DNA from 2 places in the Promicromonospora sp. NPDC059942 genome. Region 1 is predicted to be linked to the other one. Evidence: riboswitches for the same ligand, from Rfam matches in the RefSeq annotation. Region 1 holds a riboswitch; the other holds the start of a gene.
The links. A riboswitch is a leader RNA that binds a small molecule or an ion and turns the genes downstream of it on or off. The one in region 1 is predicted to bind FMN.
Positions count from the first base shown of each region.

Region 2: another riboswitch for FMN. It lies ahead of ribD (bifunctional diaminohydroxyphosphoribosylaminopyrimidine deaminase/5-amino-6-(5-phosphoribosylamino)uracil reductase RibD); the one in region 1 lies ahead of pnuC (nicotinamide riboside transporter PnuC).

Region 1 covers NZ_JBHWLR010000015.1:85,680-93,421, reverse strand. The annotation lists gene ACFV9Q_RS21950 (TetR family transcriptional regulator) at 1-58, opposite strand, end outside; gene ACFV9Q_RS21945 (uracil-xanthine permease family protein) at 155-1,417, opposite strand; gene ACFV9Q_RS21940 (serine aminopeptidase domain-containing protein) at 1,484-2,344, opposite strand; gene ACFV9Q_RS21935 (LLM class F420-dependent oxidoreductase) at 2,472-3,401, opposite strand; gene ACFV9Q_RS21930 (DsbA family protein) at 3,440-4,057, opposite strand; gene ACFV9Q_RS21925 (hypothetical protein) at 4,082-4,339, shown strand; gene ACFV9Q_RS21920 (helix-turn-helix domain-containing protein) at 4,350-5,099, shown strand; FMN riboswitch at 5,182-5,317, shown strand; gene pnuC (nicotinamide riboside transporter PnuC) at 5,432-6,118, shown strand; gene ACFV9Q_RS21910 (Gfo/Idh/MocA family protein) at 6,138-7,289, shown strand; gene ACFV9Q_RS21905 (acyl-CoA dehydrogenase family protein) at 7,340-7,742, shown strand, end outside.
Region 2 covers NZ_JBHWLR010000022.1:31,249-38,990, reverse strand. The annotation lists gene ACFV9Q_RS25275 (phosphoribosyl-ATP diphosphatase) at 1-204, opposite strand, end outside; gene ACFV9Q_RS25270 (hypothetical protein) at 308-1,027, opposite strand; gene ribH (6,7-dimethyl-8-ribityllumazine synthase) at 1,258-1,749, opposite strand; partial or broken gene ribA (GTP cyclohydrolase II) at 1,746-2,435, opposite strand; partial or broken gene ACFV9Q_RS25255 (3,4-dihydroxy-2-butanone-4-phosphate synthase) at 2,661-3,302, opposite strand; gene ACFV9Q_RS25250 (riboflavin synthase) at 3,299-3,958, opposite strand; gene ribD (bifunctional diaminohydroxyphosphoribosylaminopyrimidine deaminase/5-amino-6-(5-phosphoribosylamino)uracil reductase RibD) at 3,958-5,142, opposite strand; FMN riboswitch at 5,264-5,400, opposite strand; gene ACFV9Q_RS25240 (DUF2306 domain-containing protein) at 5,504-6,235, opposite strand; gene rpe (ribulose-phosphate 3-epimerase) at 6,513-7,175, opposite strand; gene ACFV9Q_RS25230 (DUF1761 domain-containing protein) at 7,281-7,709, shown strand.

The DNA.
Region 1 (7,742 bases):
GGATCCGGGCGCGGGCCGTGAGGTCCTCGTCGGCTGGTCCGGGGCGGGCTGAACGCATGTTCAACATGCTAACCACGCGTTCAGCCCACTGTCCATACCCGTGTCAGACGTACAGGTCACCGGGGTGACCAGCACGCCTGACAGGTGGTGGGGATCAGCCCTGGGCGGTGCCGCGCCAGCGGCCGATCGCCCGCATGACGTGGTAGATGACCAGGGCCGCGGCGGTGCCGAGCGCGATGCCGCCGAACTCCAGGTCGCCGACGATCCACGTGAAGTTGGCGATGCCGATGATCAGCGGCACGGCCGCCGTGGTCAGGTTCACCGAGTCGGAGAAGTCGACCTTGGCCTGCACCCAGATGCGGGCACCGAGGATGCCGATCATCCCGTAGAGCATGGTCGTGACGCCGCCGAGCACGCCCGCCGGGACGGTGTTGATCAGCGCGCCGAACTTGGGCGAGAGGCTGAGCGCCAGCGCGCCCAACGCGGCCACCCAGTAGGCGGCCGTGGAGTACACGCGGGAGGCGGCCATGACGCCGATGTTCTCCGCGTACGTGGTGGTGCCCGAGCCGCCGCCGAGGCCGGCCAGGGTGGTCGCGAGGCCGTCGGCGAAGAGGGCCCGTCCGGTCAGCCGGTCGTAGTCCCGGCCGGTCATCGCGGCCACCGACTTCACGTGGCCCACGTTCTCCGCGATGAGCACCAGGACCACCGGGAGGAACAGCCCGAGCACGTTCGGGTCGAACGACGGCGCGGTGAAGTGCGGCAGGCCGAACCAGTCGGCCTTCGTCACCGGGGAGAAGTCGACCTCGCCGCGCACGCTCGCGAACGCATAGCCGATCACCACGCCGAGCAGGATCGCGAGGCGGCCGATGATCCCCTGGAACAGCACCTGGATCAGGATGATCGAGGCAAGGGTGACCACGGCCGTCAGCGGGGCGAGCTGGAAGTTGCTCCACGCCACCGGCGCCAGGTTGAGCCCGATGAGCGCCACGATCACACCGGTGACCACGGGCGGCATGATGAGCTGGATCCACCGCGCTCCCGCGAAGTGCACCACCACGCCCACCAGTGCCAGGAGGAGGCCGGTGGCGAGGATGCCGCCGACGGCGACGGACTGCCCGCCCGACGCCGTGGCCGCTGTGATCGGCGCGATGAACGCGAAGCTCGACCCCAGGTAGCTCGGCAGCCTGTTGCCCGTGATGAGCAGGAAGGCGATGGTGCCGATGGCCGAGAAGAACAGCGTGGTCGCCGGGTCGAACTTGGTCAGGACCGGCACCAGGAAGGTGGCGCCGAACATCGCGACGACGTGCTGCAGGCCGATCCCGACGGTCCGTGGCCAGCTCAGCCGCTCGTGGGGGGCGACCACCTCTCCGGGTGCGATGCGGGCACCGTCACCGTGCAGCTTCCAGCCGAGTCGCATTGTGTTGTCCTTGATCTCGCAACGGGATTGTCGCGCGGATCCTATAGGTCAACAGGTGCGGCCGGGTCAGCAGGTGCTGCGGTACTCGCTGATCTGCTCGTCCGGCTCCGGGGCGGGGCAGAGGAACCGGGCGTAGCGCTCGTCGTCGTCCACGTAAAGCTTGAGCCACGAGATGCTGTACCGGGCGATGGTCGGGTCGGGGAAGTTCGGCGCGTCGTGCGCCGCGCCGCGCAGCTCCAGGTAGGCCTTGTCGCCGCCGCCCGGGAGCGACTCGTACATCGGCTCGGCGTGCAGGCGCACCCGGGCGACCGTGTCGCGCTCGGCCCCTACCACCAGGGTGGGCGCGCTGACCTCGGGAAACGTCTTGTCCACGTTCCACGGCGTGAGCGGCACGACGGCGCGCAGCGTCGGCCGGTCCTTGGCCGCCTCCAGGCTGCCGCCGCCGCCCATCGAGTGGCCCATCACGGCCAGCCGGGCGGGGTCGATCCGGTCGGCCACCTCGGTGCCCCGCAGCTGGTCCAGCGCGGCGAGGAGCTGGTCGCCGCGACTGGCGGGCGAGTCGCCGCCCGTGAACGTGTCGATGGTCACGACGACGAAGCCCTGGGAGGCGAGCCGCGGGCCGAGCCACGCGATGCTCGCCTGCGTGCCCGTGTAGCCGGGCGAGACGGCGACCGCGCCGAACGTGCCCTCGGAGGTGTCGGTCGGGTAGTAGACGGTGCCGCCGCCGAACCCGACGGCGGCGGCCCGGGAGATGACGGCCGCGCCGACGTCGAACGGGCCCAGCGCCGCCGCGACGCTCGCCTCGGTCGGGTCCGGCCCCCGCCGGAAGCTGTCGACGGCGGAGGCGGCGGGTCCGACGACGAACATCCCGGCGACGAGCGCCGTGGCGGCCAGGGAAGCACGGGCGGCACGAGAAAAGCTCTGCATGACTTCTCCTGGGTGCGTCGCAGGGAGCGGCTGGCACGACCCTAGGGAACATTCACCGCGACGGCCTGCGGAAGCGGACGGGCCGCCCCGCGGTGGCGGGGCGGCCCGGGAGCCAGGCGGAGCGGCGTCAGCCGAGCTGCGACCGCACCTCGCGCGCCACCAGGTCGAGGTGGTCGAGGTCCGCCAGGTCGAGCACCTGCAGGTAGACGCGCTGGACGCCCTCGGCCTCCAGAGCCTTGAGCCGGTCCGCGGCCTCGGCGACGGTGCCGGCGATGCCGTGCTCGCGCAGCTCGCCGGGCTCGCGCCCGATCGCGGCGGCGCGGCGGGTGAACTCGGCCTCGTCCTGGCCGATCGCGGCCACGAGCGCCACCGACTGGACGATCGAGCCGGGCTCCCGCCCGGCGTCGGACAGCGCCTTCTCGACCACCTTGATCCGCGGGCCGATCGCGCTGATCTCCGGGAAGGACTGGTTGTACTCGTCGCCGTACCGCGCGGCCAGCGCGGGCGTGCGGCGCGGGCCGCCGCCCCCGACGAGCACCGGGATCTTCGCCTGCGCGGGCTTCGGCAGCGCCGGCGAGTCGGTGACCTGGTAGTGCTCGCCCGAGAAGGAGAACTTCTCGCCCACGGGCGTGCCCCACAGCCCGGTGACGACGGCGAGCTGCTCCTCCAGGATGCCGAACCGCTTCTCGGGGAACGGGATGCCGTACGCGGCGTGCTCGGCGGCGAACCAGCCGGTGCCGAGGCCCAGCTCCACACGGCCGCCGGACATCTGGTCCACCTGCGCCACCTGGATGGCCAGCACGCCCGGGTGCCGGAACGTCGCCGAGGAGACGAGCGTGCCGAGCCGCACCGTGGACGTCTCGCGGGCGAGGCCGGCGAGCGTGATCCAGGAGTCGGTGGGGCCGGGCAGGCCGTCGCTGTCACCCATGGCGAGGTAGTGGTCGGAGCGGAAGAACGCGCTGAACCCGAGCTCCTCGGTCGCGCGCGCGACGGCGAGCTGGTCGTCGTAGCTGGCGCCCTGCTGGGGCTCGATGAAGATACGCAGGTCGAGAGTCATGTTTCCTCTGGTGCCGGTGGGTCTGGTGCCGGTGGTGGTCAGTCGAACTGGGGGTCGGTGGTGCGCGACCGCTTGATCTCGTAGAAGTACGGGTAGCGCGCCAGCGTCACGGAGGCGTCGAACAGCGCGCCCGCCTCCTCGCCGCGCGGGATGCGCGTGAGCACCGGGCCGAAGAACGCGACGCCGTCGACGTGGATCGTGGGCGTGCCGACGTCGTCCCCGACCGGCTTCATGCCGGCCTCGTGGGACGCTGCGAGCTCCTCGTCGTAGTCCTCCGAGGTGCCCGCCTCCGCGAGCGCGGCGGGCAGGCCGGCCTCGGCGAGCGCCGCGACGGCCACGTCGTCGAAGGCCTTGTCCTGCTGGTTGTGGATGCGCGTCCCGGCGGCGGTGTAGAAGGCCGAGAAGGCCTCGGGGCCGTGGTCGGTCTGCACCGCCGCGGCGATGCGGCCGATGCCCCGGGAGCGCTCGATGCGGGCCCGGTAGTCGTCCGGGATGTCCCGGTCCTTGTTGAGCAGGTAGAGGCTCATCAGCTTGAAGGTGAGCTCGACGTCGCGGATCTGGGCCACCTCGAGGGCCCAGCGCGACGTGATCCAGGCGAAGGGGCACATGGGGTCGACGTAGACGTCGACGACGGGACGGGCTGCGGTCTCGGTCACGCGCAGCAGACTACGCTCAACCGCGTGACCGGGATCCGATGGGGAAGCCTCGCCACCGTCGTGGCCGGCGGGGTGATCTTTCTGGTGTGTCTGGTGGGCGTGCTCCTCGGTCACCCGTGGTCCGCCGTACCCGGTGTTCTCGGCCTGCTGACGGCCGTCCGCGAGGTGCGCTACCTGCGCAGACTGCAGTCAGGGAAGATCTCCGGCAAACGGGAAAATTCGCATCATGAACCGCATTCTTCGCTCAAAGACTCTTCACGGCGCCCGGGGAGCACGCGGTAGCCTGCCTGGCATGACCGCCGTCCGTACCCACACGCACGCACAGGCAGTCGACGCCGCGGTGGACCTGTTCACTCGACAGGGGTACGAGGGAACCACCGTCGAGGAGATCGCCGACGCCGCGAAGGTGAGCCGCGCGACGTTCTTCCGCCGGTTCCGCTCGAAGGAGGACGTGGTCTTCGCGGACCACGAGCTGCTGCTCGAGGAGGTGGTGGTCATGCTGGCCGCGACCCGCCCCGACGCGCGGGCGAGCGAGGAGTCCGGCCACGACCTGGGGCGCGCCTGGGACCCCGACGTCGACCCGTACCTCGAGGTGTGCCGTGCGGCGCGCATGGTGTTCGACCACCACGTGGGCCAGCGCGAGACCTCCCTGGCCCGGTACGCGCTGCTGCAGCAGGTCCCGGCCCTGCGCGACCGCGAGCTCATCACCACGCACCGCTACGAGCGGGCGTTCACGCACTACCTGCGCGACACCCTGCCGCCCGAGCGCTCCGCCTCCACGGCGTCGATCGCGTTCGCGGCCTCGGTGGTCGCGGTGCACAACGCGATCCTGCGGCGCTGGCTGCGCACGCCGTCGCTCGAGCTGCGGCCCGAGCTGGAGGAGGCCTTCGCCGACCTGCGCCGGGCCGCCGTGCTCGGCACCGCCGCCAGCCCCCTGGCCGACGACGGCACCCCGGTCACACGCCGCGTCGTCGTCACCGTCGTCGAGGGCGTGGCCGGGCCCGACGAGGTGGCCCGCGCCGTCCGGGACGCGCTGGTCTGACACCCGGGGCCTGCGGCGCTTCCGGCCGGGAATGCCGTCGTGGCATCCTGTGTTCCGCTAGACATCGTGCAGCAGCAGTTGCACACGTGCTCCGGGGTCGGTGAAATTCCGAGCCGGCGGTAATAGTCCGCGACCCGGGTGCTCCTTCGGGAGAACCCGGTTGACCTGGTGGAACTCCAGGACCGACGGTGAAAGTCCGGATGGGAGGAAGCACGTGCGGCGCGCGCCGTCGACCCCTCGGGGTCCCGGCACCGCACCGTCGTCGGCGCCCTCGTGGCGCGCCGGCCCTCACCCCGGAGTCCAGTGTGCGGACTTCGGAAGAGGGAAGAGACATGGACTGGTTCCGCGCCGCCTACGACGCGACGTTCCTGGTCGGCGACCAGCAGATCTACTGGCGCGAGGTCATCGGCAACCTGTTCGGCCTGGCCTCCGCGCTGGGCGGCCTGCGCCGCAAGGTGTGGGCGTGGCCGGTGGGCATCGTCGGCAACATCCTGCTCTTCACCGTCTTCATGGGCTCCTGGTTCGGCGAGACGGGCCGGGCGGACATGCTCGGCCAGGCCGCCCGCCAGATCATGTTCATCGCGGTCTCGATCTACGGCTGGTACCGCTGGCGGGAGACCCAGCGGGCAGGCGGGGCCGGCACGGTCGCCGTGCACCCGCGCTGGGCCTCGTGGCGGGTCCGGATCGGCCTCGTGACCGGGATGCTCGCCGGGACCCTGCTCCTGACCCCCCTCTTCCGCGCCCTCGGCTCGTACGAGCCGGTCTGGGCCGACGCCTGGATCTTCACGGGCTCGGTGCTCGCCACCTACGGCATGGCCAAGGGCTGGGTCGAGTTCTGGCTGATCTGGGTGGCCGTCGACCTCGTGGGCGTCCCGCTGCTCTTCTCCGCCGGGTACTGGGCCACCGCGATGATGTACGTGATCTACGGCGCGTTCACGCTGTTCGGCTTCTTCGCGTGGTGGCGCATCAGCCGCCGGGAGAACGCCGGCCCGGACCGCACGGCGGTCGCGACCGCCTGATCGCGTACCGTCGGCGCTCGTGAACGCACAGGAGCGCACGGCCAGGATCGGGATCGTCGGCTCGGGCTTCCGCGCCCGCACCATGCTGCGGGTGCTGCACGCCCTGCCGGACCGCTTCGAGGTGGCCGGGATCGCCACCCGCAACGCGGCGGACCGCGCGGCCCTGGCGACGCGCGGCCTGCCGGCCGCGAGGCTGCCGGGGCTGCCCGCCCCGGCCTTTGCCACCGTGCGGGAGCTGCTCGACGGCGGCGCCCCGGACCTGGTGCTGCTGACCCTCCCCGCGGGCGCGGCCCAGCCGGTGATCCGCGACCTGGCCGCCGCCGGCGTCCCCGTGCTCACGGAGACGCCGGCGGCCGGCACGGTCGGAGAGCTGGCCGCGCTGCAGCAGCTCGTGGACGACGGCGCCTGCGTGCACGTGGCCGAGCAGTACCACCTGGAGCCGCTGATCGAGGCCCAGCTCGCGGTCGCGGCGTCCGGCCGGCTCGGCGCGGTGACCGACGCGCACGTCGCGGTGGCGCACGACTACCACGGCCTCAGCGTGCTGCGCCGCGCCCTGGGCGCCGGCTTCGAGGACGTCGAGATCACGGCCCGGCGCGACGCCCGCCGGGTGCTGCCGAGCCCCAGCCGGGCGGACGACCCGGACGACCTCACCCTGGTCGACACGGTGCACGCGACCGCGTGGCTGGACTACGGCGACCGCCTCGGCACCTACGAGTTCGACGACGTCCAGTACCGCTCCTGGGTGCGCTCCCCCGCGCTGCTGGTGCGCGGCGAGCGGGGCGAGCTGCGCGACGACGTCGTCCGCACGATCGGCGCCGACGGGCAGCCGCGGCGCTCCACGCTGGAGCGGGTGGCCGCGGGCGGGGCCGGCAGCCACGAGGGCCTGTTCCTGCGCGGGTACACGCTCGACGGCGAGTGGCTGCACCACAACGCGTTCCGCCCGGCCCGCCTGCCCGACGACGAGCTGTCGATCGCGCGCATCGTGGCCGACATGGCCGACCACGTGCTGCACGGGGCGGCGGCGCCGTACTCCGTGGCCGAGGCGGCGCAGGACCAGTACCTCCAGCTCGAGGTGCGGCGCGCCGCGGCGTCGGGCGAACGGGTGCGGACCCGGCCGCAGCCGTGGGCGCACGGACGCGCCTGCCACCACGCCGAGGCGCCGATCGGGTGAGACGTAGTATCGCTTGACCTGAGATCCGGTACCGGCGCACCATGGGGAGCATGACTCAGACCCCAGGAGTGACGGCGCCCGACTACGACGTCACGCAGCCGCTCGACATCGACTTCGCCGGCGCCTTCGCCGACATCACGGCGGAGGAGCGGGCACAGCAGCTCGCCGTCCGCCAGTTCGTGCAGGACGAGGTGCTCCCCGTCATCGACGGCTACTGGGAGCGGTACGAGGTACCGATGGACCTGGTCAAGCGCATGGCCGAGCTGGACTTCCTGCGGGACGGCGTGGACGTGCCCGGCTTCCCGAAGATCTCCAAGATGGCCGAGGGCCTGTCCGCGATGGAGATGTCGCGCGGCGACGGCTCCGTGACCACCATCTGCGGCGTGCAGGGCGGCCTCGCGCTGCGCTCGATCGTGATGCTCGGCTCCGACGAGCAGATCGAGAAGTACGCCG
Region 2 (7,742 bases), on a different contig from region 1:
GTGGTACAGGAGCTGCGAGATCTCTTCCGCGGTCTCGCTGTCCGACTGGTACTCGGCCGCCATCCAGACCTCTGCGGCCTCCTCCACGACCTTCTTGCCGATCGCATGGACTCCCGCATCCAGCTGGGCCACGGTGCCCGAACCCGCGGGACGGGTCTCGGCCTTCTCGGTCAGCTCGGCGAACAGGGTCTCGAAGGTCTTCACCTGCCCAGCCTAGTCGGGCGAGGGGGGCACTACCGCTTGCCGTCCCACGTTGTGGCCAGACTCTCGTTCGGCGCGGCGCGCCGAAGGACGCGCGCGGGACCGCTCACGGGGTCGTCGGCCACTCCGCCGGCAGCGATCCGTCGGCCTCCGGGACCACGACCCCCTGGTACGGCGTGAGGAGCTGGAAGCCCACCGGCTCGTCCGTCGACCCGTCGTCCGTGGAGCCGGACAGCAGCACGATCACGTTGCCCGTGCCGCCGCCTGCGCCAGTGTTGGTGCCGCTGTGCGTGGCCGGGTCGAGCGGGTCGCCGCCGGGATACGGGTTGTCCGCTCCCCCGCACGTCTCCGGCGTCGAGACGATCGAGATCTGCTCCCCCGCCGAGACCTCGAGCTCGGGCGGCGGCTCCGCGCCCGGGTGCACGCCCGAGTCGCCGGGGGCAGGCCGCTCCAGCACCTCGTCCACCTGGAACAGCCAGCGGTGCGCCTTCACGCCGAACACCCGCGCGGTGCCGTCCCGCTCCACCACGGTGCCGAGCAGCACGGCGCCGGCGTCGGAAGCGGCATCGACCGGATCAAGGAAGCGCACCCAGTCGACGCACGCCACGCCGCCTCCGGGCAATCCTTCGAGCAGGTCGTCGGAGGTCTCCTCGGGTGCTTCTTCCGACTCTCCCCCGGCGGCTCCCCCAGCTGTGCCCTCAGCCGGGGCCGGCGAGCCGCCGGCTTGTCTTGGATCGGCACAGCCCACCAGGCCGCCCGCCATCGCTCCCGTCAGAGCCGTCGTCACCAGTACCGCCGCTGCGCGCCGGGCGCGTGATGTCCTCATGCCCGGCCAATGTGCCGAGCGCGCCCACTCTTTCGCGCGCCCTGTTTTTCCAGGCCCGTTCTTGTGGCTGGTTGGTGAGTCGTCTTACCCGGTCTCGGGTGGTCTTTAGGCGCTTGGCACACTATTAATCTCGGGAGACCACAGGTATCGAAAGAGATGTGGGCGCCGTCCGAGGGGTTCGGACGGCGCCCGTGCACGTCGGCCGGCCGCGTCAGCCCAGCCGGCCGAAGTCAGACCGCGGTGCCCGCGAGGCTCCGCAGCGTCACCGCCGTCGCGATCGCCGCCTCCACGGCCTCCGCCCCCTTGTCCTCGCTCGACCCCTCCAGACCGGCGCGGTCCAGCGCCTGCTGCTCGGTGTCGCACGTCAGCACACCGAAACCGACCGGCACCCCGGTGCGCACGCTCACGTCCGTCAGGCCCGACGTCGCCGCCGAGCACACGTACTCGAAGTGCGGCGTGCCCCCGCGGATCACGACGCCCAGCGCGACGACGGCGTCCGCGGCCGGTCCCCCGCCCACCCCGGCCGCCCGCGCCGCGGCCACCGGCAGCTCGAACGAGCCCGGGACCCGCAGCTCCGTCCACTCGGCGCCCGACGCCGCCAGGGCCCGCCGCGCGCCGGCCAGCAGGCCGTCCATCACCTGCTCGTGCCAGCTCGCCGCGATGACCACGACCCGCAGCCCCGTACCGTCGACCGTCACCTTCGGTGCTCCTGCCCCGCTCATGCGCATGCTCCTTCGTGCTCGTTCTGGTTCTGGTGCTCGTTCTCGTACTGGCTCTGGCTCTGGCTCTGGCTCTGGCTCGCGTGGTCGTTCGTGTAGTGCCCCATCACCAGCCGCTTGGTCTCCAGGTAGCGGTGGTTGTGCACGCCGTGCCCCACCACCAGCCCACGCCGCCCGACGACGTCCGTGCCGGCCGCGCGCAGGCCCGTCACCTTCTCCGGGTTGTTGGTCAGGAGGGTCACCCCGTCCAGGCCGAGGTCCGCGAGGATCGCCGACGCCGCGCCGTACTCACGCGCGTCCACCGGCAGCCCCAGCTCGACGTTGGCCTCCACGGTGTCCAGCCCGGCGTCCTGCAGCGCGTACGCCTGGATCTTGGCCGCGAGACCGATCCCGCGGCCCTCGTGCCCGCGCAGGTACACGACGGCGCCGCCCTCGGCGGCCACCGCCCGCAGCGAGGCCTCGAGCTGCGGGCCGCAGTCGCAGCGCAGGGAGCCCAGGCCGTCGCCCGTGAGGCACTCGGAGTGCACTCGCACCAGCGGGGCCGCAGTCGCCGTAGCCGCAGCCGCAGCCGTAGCCGGGGCCGCAGCCGGATCCACCGGCGTCAGGGCCAGGTGCTCCGCGCCCGAACGGAGGTCGCGGTACGCCACGACCCGGAAGTCGCCGTACTGGGTCGGCAGGGCGGCCTCCGCGACCCGTTCCACCCAGGGGTCCGTGCGACGGTTGGCGCCCGGAACACCTGAGATCGGCGTGCGCGGCTCTGCGGTGCCGATCTCCGCGGTGCCGAACTCAGCGGTGCCGAGCTCCGCGGTGCCGAGCTCCTCGGCCGCGGCCGACGAAACATCGTGCTCCCGCCGCCACGCGACCAGGTCGGCGACCGTCAGCACGACGAGCCCGTACTCCCGCGCCAGGGCCTGCGCCTCGGGCAGGCGCATCATGGCGCCGTCGTCCCGGACCAGCTCGGCGATGGCGCCCACCTCGCCGAGGTCGGGAACCGTGTCCGTCGTGCTGCCCGCCAGCCGCACCAGGTCCACCGCGGCCTCGGTGTGCCCCGCCCGCTCCAGCACACCGCCGGGGCGGGCCCGCAGCGGCAGCACGTGCCCGGGCCGGATCAGGTCGCGCGCGCCCGAGCCCGGGTCACCGAGCACCCGCAGCGTCAGCGCCCGGTCCGCGGCCGAGATACCCGTGGACACGCCCACGGCGTCCACCGACACCGTGTAGGCCGTGCCGCGCGGGTCCTCGCTGCGCTCCACCATCAGCGGGAGCTCCAGGGCGTCGGCCCGGTGCGCCGGCATGGGCGCGCAGAGGTAGCCCGACGAGTGCCGCACGGTCCACGCCACCCACTCCGCCGTGGCGACGCCGGCAGCCAGCACGGCGTCCACCTCGTTCTCCCGGCCGGCGTCGTCCGCCACCAGCACGGGCCGCCCGGCGGCGAGCTCGGCGAGGGCGCGCTCGACGAGTCCCGTGGTCACAGCCTCTGTGGTCGCAGCGGTCGTGCCAAGCGCTTCCGTGCCATCTGCATCCGTGGTCGCGCGGTCCGCCGCCCGCACGCCGGTCATCGCGCGACCCCGTTCGCCATGAGGCGTTCGACGTACTTCGCGAGCACGTCGACCTCCACGTTGACGGAGTCCCCCGGGACCAGCCGGCCCAGCGTGGTGGCGGCGAGCGTGGTCGGGATGAGCGAGACGCCGAACCCGTCGTCCGACACCCACGTCACCGTGAGCGAGACCCCCGACAGCGCCACGGAACCCTTCTCCGCGACGTACCGGGTCAGGGCGGCGGGGGCGGAGAACTCCAGGTCGTCCCAGCGCGGCCCGGGCGTCCGCCGCACGAGCACGGCGACGCCGTCGACGTGCCCCTGGACCACGTGCCCGCCCAGGCGGCCGTTCGCAGGCAGCGCCCGCTCCAGGTTGACCCGGGCGCCGGGCACCAGGCCGCCGAGCGACGTGCGCCGCAGTGTCTCGGGCATCACCTCGGCCACGAACGCGCCGTCTGCGACGGAGGTGACGGTCAGGCAGACGCCGTCGACGGCGATCGAGTCGCCGGGACGGGCGTCGGACGTGGCGAGCGGCCCCGCGACGGTCAGGACGGCGTCGGGCGCGACCGTATCGGGCGCGACGGCGTCGGTATCGGGGTTGGCGTCGGCGCCGGCCGGGCCGTCGGGACGGACGAGCGCGACGACGGAGCCGAGCTCCTCGACGATTCCGGTGAACATCAGATCTCCTCCTGGGTGCGCCGGCCGGGGCGGCCGTCCTGAGCGGAATGGGCTGCGGTCTGCTCTGCCGCGGTGTTGTCTGCCGCGGTGTTGTCTGCCGCTGTGTTGTCTGCAGAGGGCTGGTCTTGCGGAGGCTGGGCCTCAGCGGGCTTGAGGCGACGCGCGACCAGCAGCACGTCGTCGCCCAGCCGGGTCACGTCCCCGGTGGCGAAGCGCGCGGCCTCACCGATGGTGGTCACGCCGAGGTCGCCGACGGCGGTGGCGCCCACGCCGAGCAGCACCGGGGCGACGTAGGCGTGCAGCTCGTCGACGAGGTCCGCGGCCAGCAGCGCCGTGGCCAGCGTGGGGCCGCCCTCCACGAGCAGCTGGCGCACCTCCCGGCCGCCGAGCTCGCGCAGCGCGGCGTCGAGGTCGTGGGTGGGCAGGTGCAGCAGCGGGCCGCCGGGCCCGCGCAGGCGGGCGTCGTCGGGCACCTCGCGGCGGCCGAGGACCACGCGGAGCGGCTGGTGCTCGAAGAGGCTGCCGTCGGCCCGGCGGGCGGTCAGCGACGGGTCGTCGACGAGGGCAGTCCCCGAGCCGACGGCGATCGCGTCGACCTGCGCGCGGACCGTGTGGGCGTGCGCGCGGGCCCGGTCGCCGGTGATCCAGCGGCTGGTCCCGTCCACGGCGGCGACCCGGCCGTCGAGGCTGGTGGCGAGCTTGAGGGTCACGTAGGGGCGGCCGCTGCGGACCGCGTGCAGCCAGGGCCGCAGCAGCTCCTCGCCGTCGTCGGCGAGCAGACCCACGGACACCGGGATGCCCGCGTCACGGAGCCTGGTCGCGCCGCCCGTCGCGACGGGGTTCGGGTCCCCGACCGCGACGTGCACCGCGGCGACGCCCGCCTCGATGAGGGCGTCCGCGCAGGGGCCGGTGCGGCCGTGGTGCGCGCAGGGCTCCAGGGTCACGACCGCCGTCGTGCCGCGCGGGTCCACACCCCGGGACCGGGCGTCCGCCAAGGCGGCGGCCTCGGCGTGCGGCGTGCCGGCGCCGCGGTGGTAACCCTCCGCGACGGTGCCGCCGTCGGAATCCAGGAGCACGCAGCCGACGCGCGGGTTGGGCCCGTACGCCGGGCCCAGCCGCGCCAGCGCGAGGGCGCGGCGCATCGCGGCCTGGAGACCGTCCGGTCCGATCGGTGCCTGATTCATGCCGTCCTCCCCGAGCGTCGGCGCTCCGGGGGTGGACGACGGGTACGCGAGTCAGGAGCCCGAAGGCTCTGCTCGCGCGCACGACGTCACGACGTAGCGCGTCCCAGGGGACGGCTCCGCCGCACGTGCTTCCTCCCATCCGGACTTTCACCGTCGGTCCTGGAGTTCCACCAGGTCAACCGGCCCGTCCTTGCGGACGGACGCGGGTCGCGGACTATAACCGCCGGCTCGGAATTACACCGACCCCGGAGCACGTGTGTGCGTACTGCTGCTCGCCAGCATGCCACAGGTCGCGTCGCGCGCGGCCATGGTCTGCGTCACACGCGCTCCCGTCATCTGTGCTCCCGGAGGCGGCGCCGGGTCACGCGCGCTCCCGGAGCCGGCGCCGGTGGATCACCCACTCGGCCACCGCGATGTTGATCACCCAGCCGGCGGTCAGCCCGATCGAGTTGGTCACGGGGTCCAGGCTCCCCGTGACCAGCACGAGGGGCCCGAGCAGCAGCCCCTGGGTCCCGGCGCCCATGGCCAGCGCGTACGCGCGCGTCATCCACGCGGAGTGGGTGGCGTAGTCGCGGCGCAGGGCCGCCCGGACCCCCAGCGCGATCGCCGCCAGCATGGTGGTGCCCACGAGGTAACGCATGCCGTTGACCACGACCGTGTCCTTGACCGGCAGGTCGTAGAACGCCGTCATCCAGAGCCCGGTCAGGGCGACGCCGACGCCCGCCGGGGCGAGCACCCGCCCGGCCCAGCGGTGCCAGCGCCGGCGGCGCAGGGCCGGCACGAACTGGAAGGCGCCCAGCATGCTGTAGACGGTCACGCACACGATGTGCACGACGACGGGCAGCGGCTGGGTCACGAACCGCGCGTTCTCCTCGGTCAGCACCGGGTCGGAGGCGAGCTCCGCGAGCCGCGCGGAGCCGCCGAGCGCCGGGATCACCGACAGGAGCAGCAGGCCCGCAGGAACGAGCCAGGTGTGGCGCCGGGCGCGCCGGGACGGCGTCACGGACGTCGTCATGGATGCGGTGTCGGGTGCGGCCCCGGGAGCCGCTGCCACGCCGGGTGCCGCGTCAGGTACCGCGTCGGGTGTCGTCATGTACCGAGCATCCCGGCCCGGTCGAGCGAGGTCATCGGCCCAAGGACCGGTCTTCCGCCCGGCCGAAAGTACGAGCCGCCGCCCTCCCCCACCGGGGCGGATCGGTGCGCCGCGCGCGGACCGGTGCGGGCAATCAAAGGCGCTTGGCACACTATTTCCAACCAGAAACCGAGCGAAGACAAGCGTTGAGTGCTGGGTATTTGCGCTGCTGCGGCAGGAAAAGACACAAATACCCAGCACTCAGCGGCCGGGGTCGGGCGGGGACGGGCGAGGGCCGTCAGTGGGTGTGCTTAGTCGCCAGCTCGCGGAGCGTCGCGATCTCGGCCGGGATGTCCTCGGCCCCGTACACCGCGGAGCCAGCCACGAAGACGTTCGCGCCGGCGTCGGCCGCACGCTCGATCGTCTCCCGGGACACTCCCCCGTCGACCTGGATCCACACGTCCAGCCCGGACTCGCTCACGGCCTGCCGCGCGCGCCGGATCTTGGGCAGCGTGCCCTCGATGAACGACTGCCCGCCGAACCCCGGCTCGACCGTCATCACGAGGATCATGTCGATCTCGGCCAGCAGGTCGAGGAACGGCTCCACCGGCGTGGCCGGACGCAGCGCCACCCCGGCGCGCGCGCCGAGCCGGTGCAGCTCCCGCGCGAGTCGGACGGGCGCCTGCGCGGCCTCCGCGTGGAAGGTGACCGACGCCGCCCCCGCCTCGGCGAACGCCGGCGCCCACCGGTCCGGGTTCTCGATCATGAGGTGGGCGTCGAGCGGGATCGGCGACACCTTCGCGAGCCGCTCGAAGATCGGCAGCCCCAGCGTCAGGTTCGGCACGAAATGGTTGTCCATGACGTCGACGTGCGCGTAGTCCGCGGAGGCGATCCGGCCGAGGTCGCGCTCGAGGTTCGCGAAGTCGGCGGACAGGATGCTGGGGGCGATGAGTGCTGCCATGATGCCAGCGTAGGGCCCGGTTCTCCGGGCCACCGAACGCGCCACCGCATCCTGGCGCCGCACCGCGCCACCCCACCAGGCCACCTCGAGCGACCGGGAGCACCGATGATCCCCGACGTGAACTACTGGGCCGTGATCGTGGCCACGCTGTCCACGCTCGTCGTGGGCTCGGTCTGGTACACCCCGCGCGTGTTCGGCACCCGCTGGATGCGGCTGGCGAAGGTCGATCCCGAGGCCGCCCGGGCCGCCGGCGTCTGGCCCATCGTCGTGACGGTGATCGTCAGCTTCCTGACGGCGTGGGTGCTGGCCGGCGCCGTCTACATCTCGTGGGTCTTCTACGAAGGCAGCTTCTTCACGGCGTCGGTAGTGACGGCCGTGCTGCTCTGGGTCGGCTTCACCGCGGCCCGCTTCATCACCCACGACGCCTTCGAGGGCCGCCCGCCGCAGCTCACCACGCTGAACCTGGCGCACGAGCTGGTCACGATCCTGGTCATGGCCGTGATCCTCGGCGTGTGGCCGCCGGCGGGCGTGTAGGCGTACCACCAGAGACCAGGCGAAAGTTCACCC